DNA from 2 places in the Marinomonas sp. PE14-40 genome. Region 2 is predicted to be linked to the other one. Evidence: riboswitches for the same ligand, from Rfam matches in the RefSeq annotation. Region 2 holds a riboswitch; the other holds the start of a gene.
What was found. A riboswitch is a leader RNA that binds a small molecule or an ion and turns the genes downstream of it on or off. The one in region 2 is predicted to bind thiamine pyrophosphate.

Region 1 (3,545 bases), 1.5 Mb from region 2:
CAAAGCCAGAAAACTCAAATCCAAACACCTAGCTTTAACACTATCCTTCACGGGGAAACTTTTAATCTGCTTTAAACTAAAATCTTGTTGGTAAGCGCTTGCAAACTTATAAACTAAAGCCGCAATTAAAGTGCAAATAAAGACCTGCAATAAAGACAAAACACTTGCCTTAGCAATATCGAATTCAAATTTAAGCGCCTGATAAATCGCTACTTCTAAAGTGCTTGATTTAGGGCCCCCACCCAAACTCAAAACAACAGCAAAACTTGTAAAGCAAAGCATAAAGATAAGTAGAAAAGCACCCGGTAAGGCTTTACGTAAATAAGGCCACTCCATCCATCGAAATACATTCCATCGAGAAAAGCCAAGTTGATAAGATAAACGCCATTGACCAGAAGGAATGAGATTATGTGCCTGTATAAGTATACGAACAGCGAGCGGCATATTAAAAAACACATGTGCTAGTAAGATACCAAACAATCCATAAAGAGGTAGCTCAACATCCGTTACTGAGGTAATCCAGCCACTACGTCCATAAACAACAACTATCCCTAAAATTGCCACTATACTTGGCACAACTAAAGAAATTGAAAAAAGTTGCAATAGAAAATCCCGCCCCTTAAAACGTCGATGCATTAAGGCACTTGTAACAGGGATGGCAACAATGAGACTGAGCACACTACTTAGCAAAGCTTGCCAGAGAGAGAATTTAAGTAGTCGCCAGATGTAACGGCTCGAAAGGGTTTCATACCAGTTTGAAACATCTTGGAAAGCGAGCAAAACAACGAAACTCGCAATACCAATAATACAGAAAACGCTAACAATTAAGATAGCTGGCAGTAAACTTTTATCAAGCCTACCACCAAATAAGCCTAGTCTCATTGAGTCACTGAATCTAACCACTCATTAATCCACTGCTTACGGTTAGCAGCAACTTGCTCTGCAGGCAAAGTTAATACTTTAGTTGGCTGTTCAAGACCAGTAAATGCTTTTGGTAAGTTATCTCCTAACTCAATAACAGGAAACATCCAATTACCTGTTGCTACTTCACCTTGGAAACCTTGAGTCAAAATAAACTGCATAAATTGATCCGCTAGCGCCTTGTTAGGTGCATTTTTCAATTGAGCTGCCACTTCAACTTGAGGATAAAAACCTTCCGATGCAGGCACGGCCTGATATTTAGATTCACTCTCTACCACCATATGGTAAGCAGGTGATGTGGTATAACTTAAAACAAGATCAGCTTCACCTTTTAGAAACATACTATAACCATCATACCAACCCTTGGTTACTGTCTTAGTATGGCCTGCTAATGTCTGCCAAGCCTCAGCGGCATCATCACCATAAACTGATTTCATCCACAACATCAGACCTAAACCAGGTGTACTGGTTCTTGGATCTTGGTAGATTACAGAAAGGTCTTGATTTTCTACTACGTCCTTCAAAGACTTAGGCACTTCTTTCAAGGTTTCAGTATTATAAATAAATGCGAAATATCCTTGATCAAAAGGCACAAAATGAGAATCACTCCATCCACCTGGTGTTGTTACCTTACTAGTATCTACATTATGCTCAGCAACTAAACCACTCGCTTTAGCAGCTTGCATTAAATTCAAATCTAAGCCTAATAGAACATCCGCTCTTGAACCGCTTCCTTCAAGCTGAACGCGAGATAGAATACCAACAGAAGAATCTAAGGTGACGTAATTTAGAGTACAAGCACACTCTTTTTCAAAGTTCGTTTTAATCTTAGGACCTGGGCCCCAGTCCGATGCAAATGAATCATAGGTATAAACATTTAGTATCTTTGTTTCTTCGGCCTGTACCATAGAGGCTGATAAAGACAAGCTGGCAAGGGAAGCTAGCGCTATTGAAGTAATATAAGGTGTTCGCATTTTGTCGCTCCTAAAAACAAGCCTAATGTGGCATTGTGAGCGGCGAGGCTTGAAGGCTCTCTACTATTAAACTTGGACCTATTAAATTAAGTCACAATAAGCGTTAAGTAGAGGATCTCAATCCCTACGCCAGCATAATCTGGATCAGGTTCATTGGGTTAGCTTTGCTTCTCAGCCCCACATCGAAAACGAATAGAGCACCCCATGAGATAAAAAATCGAAGCGGATTGTAACGATATTTTGAACTTAAGGCCAGTTTCCTGCTCTTAACCAAAACAAAAGGCATGCCATGTATGGCGTATAAAAATGAAAGGAAGAATCTTGTTAAACTCACACACGCAATCAACAAAACAAAGAGAATACCAAGCTTATTTATTTGATCTAGACGGTACCTTAGTTAACTCAGAACCATTAAAAGGCAAAGCGTTAGCATTAGCCTGTCAAGATTATGGCAGTAAAGCAGATCACCTTATCTATCAAGATGTCATGGGACAAGATTGGCCAAGTGTTACTCAACACTTTTTTAAGTCAGCAAAGATAAACCCTGATTTAGCTGAATTTAATCAATACTTTAGACAACACTACCGAAGACTATTAAAAGATCAACTTGACCTAAGCCCGAACATCAAACCCTACCTTAAACAGTTATCCCAGCTTGATTGTAAAGTCGCCGTGGTAAGTAGCGCTGCCAGTTGGATGATAGAACAAGTATTAACTCAACTGGAATTAGACAACTTTTTTGACCTTATCATCAGCCAAGAAGATGTTAGTCGACACAAGCCCCATCCCGAAGCTTATCTTGTCGCACTAAAAAAGCTCAATATTGAAGCAAAAGACGCCTTAGTATTTGAAGATTCTTTTGCAGGCCTTAGCGCAGCAAATGAAGCAGGTTGTGATGTTATTGGTATTAGACATGAATTTAATATCAAGAATGATATGAGCATAGCTAAAATCTGCTTATCAGATTTTAAAGCGTTATTAGATTAGAAGACTTGGAATTTATTTTCATCGCAAGAGACAGAGTAGCCACACTATCGCGCAATTATCTCTTTCTCTATATAGGAAACCACTTAGTAAACTAAGGTGTGACAAATGATATAAAACTGAAAGGCATTGAAACCTGCTACAGTGAAGCAAACTACATCAAGAGCTAATTGAGTCCAATACTCTCTCAACAGCCCCTTGATTACTCAATGCATACTCATAGGCTGCAGCGCCCGTTTCTATGACGAGTGTTTTATCTTTTGCAAAAGCAAGCAATAGACTACCTACCAACTCACTATTTTTGCAACGTAACCCGCCACCAGATAAAACCAAACTTTCAGTAATGTCTTTAAAATTAAAAGTGTGCTCGCCAACCAATACAGGCTTAGATAGGAGAGCTGGCTCGATTGGGTTATGACCACCTCGCTCAATTAAGCTCCCTCCCACAAACGCGAGATCAGATGCTTGGAAATAGTGCATCATCTCTCCCATGCTATCACCTACTAACACATCGAGTTTACACCACTCTTCCATGGGGGTTTCAGAGCGAAGCCCTACATTTTCAAACTTAGCAGAAGCTTGCTGATAGACCTGCTCAAACTTTTTAGGGTGTCTAGGCACAATAATAAGCACAGCACTTGGGTGTTGTGCTTTTAGTACAAGATG
Region 2 (3,545 bases):
ATGGCGCCAATGGGAGCAACCACCATTGCCATACGAATCCCAGACGCCATAACGGGAAGCGCTGCTGGTAATTGAATTCTAAAAAGGATACTTAAACGGTTAGCCCGCATTGATTGAGCAAGCTCAATATACTCTCTAGATGATTGCCTTAAACCATCAAACGATGTCATTAGAATAGGGAAAAAGATAATGACAGCCGCCATAATGACCTTGGAGACTATTCCGTAGCCAAACCAAAGTACTAGAATGGGTGCTATTGCAAACACAGGAATGGCCTGACTAAAAAGTAATACAGGCAATAACCAGAGACGAACAGGCTTAAAGAAGACCATAAAAATGGCAAACATTAGCCCAGCAGATACACCCAGTAAGACTCCAAATATTATCTCAATTAGAGTCACCAAAAAGTGAGGATATAACACATCCGTTAATTGCCAGAGCCTAGTAAAAACCTTCTCTGGCGATGGCAATATAAAGCTTGGCACTTGCGTTATTGCAACCAGTAACCACCATAAAAAGATGACAACCAAGCTAACAATCAGGACTCGATATACATTGGCATTTACATGTATTTTCATCGTCTTGCCTGCATCATCTGCATAAGTTTACCGTGAAAGCTTGACACTTCTTCACCAATTTTTCGTGGCGGATAAGTATTGGGTAACGGCATAGATTCTAATGCTTTACGCTTAGCTTTGGTTTTAATTAGCTCTTCTTTAGTCAGCTCATTTTTAGCTATTGGCCTTTCAGGAAAGCTAGAAAAGTGTAAAACATTATGCCCCATGATTAACGCTTCAAGTGGGTCATGAGTAACTAAAAGAACGGTCTTATTTTTGAATAAATGACAACTCAACTGCTGCAACTTATCACGGGTAATGGCATCGACGGATGAAAACGGCTCATCCATTAGGATAATGGATTTATCTTGAATTAAGGTTCTGGCTAAAGCGACTCTTTGCCTCATACCGCCAGATAAAGTCGATACGTTATGATCTGCTTTATTCGATAAACCGACTTGCTCTAAAATTGATAACGCTCGGTCTTTTAACGTCTGATCAAATTGACTTTTATTTTTCAATATTGGGCGCTTTAGATCATAAGCTAGCAGAACATTATCAATAACAGATAACCATGGCAGTAACAGGTCTTGCTGTGCCATGTAAGCAAGCGATTGTCGAAATTTTTTCACATCTAAGCTTGCATCTTCATTAGTTTGTATCGCTAACTCATTTACAAATGCACTCTTATGGAGCCCTACTAAATGCTTTAACAAGCTAGATTTGCCACAGCCACTTTGTCCTAACAAACAGGTAACCTGATTTGCAGCTAGCCTCAACTCTACCTCATGATATATATAATCAAGGCTCTGCTGATATTGTAGACTTGCTGTCACCACATACTCTTTTTGAGCCATGATCTTTGAAGCTAAAGCGTTAGGGTTAATCATGCATCAAACCTGATTGATTCAGCATAAAGAAGTGATCAACAGGGCCGCTACCTTGTCCTAATTGATAATCCTTAGCCGCCACTAAACCATGGGAGATATAAGTCTTGGCTTTTCTAATTGACTCAGACATTGAGAAACCTTGGGCCAGGTAACTTGTTATCGCAGAAGACAAAGTACAACCAGTTCCATGAGTATTAGTTGTAATTATTCTTTCCTTAGAAAAGTACTCGAATTGATTTTCAGTCACCCAAACATCTGTGCTGTCTTGAGTGTCCATATGCCCACCCTTTAATAAGACACCTTGAGAACCAAGTGCTAAAAGAGATTGTGCTGTGCTTTCTAACTCAGTATTAGATTTTGGGAAAGCATTAAGGTCTCGCCCTAACAACACTTGCGCTTCATAGAGGTTTGGAGTGATCAAATTTGCTAAAGGAATTAGGTAATTAACTAGGCTGGAAATTGCTTTTGACTCTAATAAAACATCGCCGCTTGTTGCGACCATAACAGGGTCTAATATTATGAATTTAGGTTGATACTTTTTAAGCGCCTGAGCAATCATAAGAATTGTATCTGCATCTGAAAGCATGCCAATTTTAACAGCATCAACTTTCATATCGGAAAAAACGCTTTCTAATTGGGCTTCAACAAACGATTTTGGCACAGGATGAATGGCACTGACGCCTTGAGTATTTTGTGCCGTAAGCGCAGTAATCACTGAGCAAGCAAATGACCCTGTTGCTGACATTGCTTTTATATCAGCCTGAATACCTGCGCCCCCGCCACTGTCAGACCCGGCAATGGTTAACGAAATATGAGGTTGATTATGTGTTTGCATATAAGGCTCCTAATAATAACTGGAGCCTAAAAAAGACAGACTGATTGAAATTGTCTAAAAGAAATGAGGCTTGCCAGTTCCCTACGCCAGTATTAACTGGGTCAGGTTCAACGGGTCTAGAGGCAAGCCTCAGTCTCAGCTCTAAAGAGCACCCCGACTAACTTTATCTGTATTGCTGTAAAGCAAATTTTGCGTGATAGTGCCTTTACAAACGACAAGTGTCAACCGCTTAGTAACTAGAAATTCGTTATAATAAATATATTTTTTAACTACAGCTCAATTTATTTACTCTATAAATCAATATATTAACAGTTAACACATTAATGATATCACTGCAGTATAGCGACTAATGCAGTTAACCTTTTTTGCTCACTTAAACTGAATTTAGATTCAATTAAGTACTTTAGTTCTAAGCTTTGATCTTCATGAGAAAGACCTGAATTTAAGATACTTTCTTTTTGTATTATAAACTGTCGCACTCTTGTATTAAGCTCATTTTGAGACTCTCTCACATTAGCAAGCCTTTGCGCTGCCTCTACTCCAAACTCCTTTGCTTGTAGATCAAACAAGTCCTCACCTGTCGCTTCGCTTTTTTGCTCTAATGTATTAATTAAACCAGTTAGTTTAGTTTTATCCTCCGCTAAATTAGCAACATCATTGCCCTGTAATGTAGCGATGAGCGCTTGCTCATCTGCAATATCCTGCTCAAAAAAAGCCAATCTATAATCAGGTTCAAAGTACTCATACCGCAACATGTCAATTTCTTGATACAAGTTAATTTGTCTATTTATGATAGCGTCTTTATCTTTTAGATTAACTTGATAATTCGAAAACTCATCGTCTAACGCTTTTAATGCATATTTAAAGGCTTGATAGTTTCCCAACAACTCAAGCGCTTCTCTCCGAGCAGGCTCTTCAAGTGATAGCTTGATATCTTCTTTAATTAACTCAATGAGTTGTTCATACGATAATTCACCAAGCAGCGTCATAAAATAATCAAATCTGTGCTTAATACTAATATGAGGAAATAAATGCCCTTCTGCATCAATAGGATATGAGCCAGCTATACTGGTTCCCCTTAACGAGGATTGTGAGCCTATCCATTCAAATTTATCTTTGAAGCGATTGTATTCATTATTTTGTGCAACATTCAGTTGAGCCTTTATGTCGGCTTTTTCTGAAGATGACAAAACGAATGATTCAACTGGTTTATTTGAAATTTGGTTATTAGTTAAAGAGCCTTGATCTTGATTGGTCTGTAAG

Region 1: linked by a shared signal. The riboswitch ahead of thiB (thiamine ABC transporter substrate binding subunit) and the one ahead of thiD (bifunctional hydroxymethylpyrimidine kinase/phosphomethylpyrimidine kinase) in region 2 are both predicted to bind thiamine pyrophosphate.

What each region holds. Positions count from the first base shown of each region.
Region 1 covers NZ_CP130700.1:2,463,061-2,466,605, forward strand. The annotation lists gene thiP (thiamine/thiamine pyrophosphate ABC transporter permease) at 1-882, opposite strand, end outside; gene thiB (thiamine ABC transporter substrate binding subunit) at 879-1,895, opposite strand; TPP riboswitch at 1,999-2,110, opposite strand; gene Q0A08_RS11385 (HAD family hydrolase) at 2,202-2,882, shown strand; gene Q0A08_RS11390 (3-deoxy-D-manno-octulosonic acid transferase) at 3,039-3,545, opposite strand, start outside.
Region 2 covers NZ_CP130700.1:996,364-999,908, forward strand. The annotation lists gene Q0A08_RS04530 (ABC transporter permease) at 1-578, opposite strand, end outside; gene Q0A08_RS04535 (ABC transporter ATP-binding protein) at 575-1,447, opposite strand; gene thiD (bifunctional hydroxymethylpyrimidine kinase/phosphomethylpyrimidine kinase) at 1,440-2,282, opposite strand; TPP riboswitch at 2,344-2,448, opposite strand; gene Q0A08_RS04545 (lipase secretion chaperone) at 2,612-3,545, opposite strand, start outside.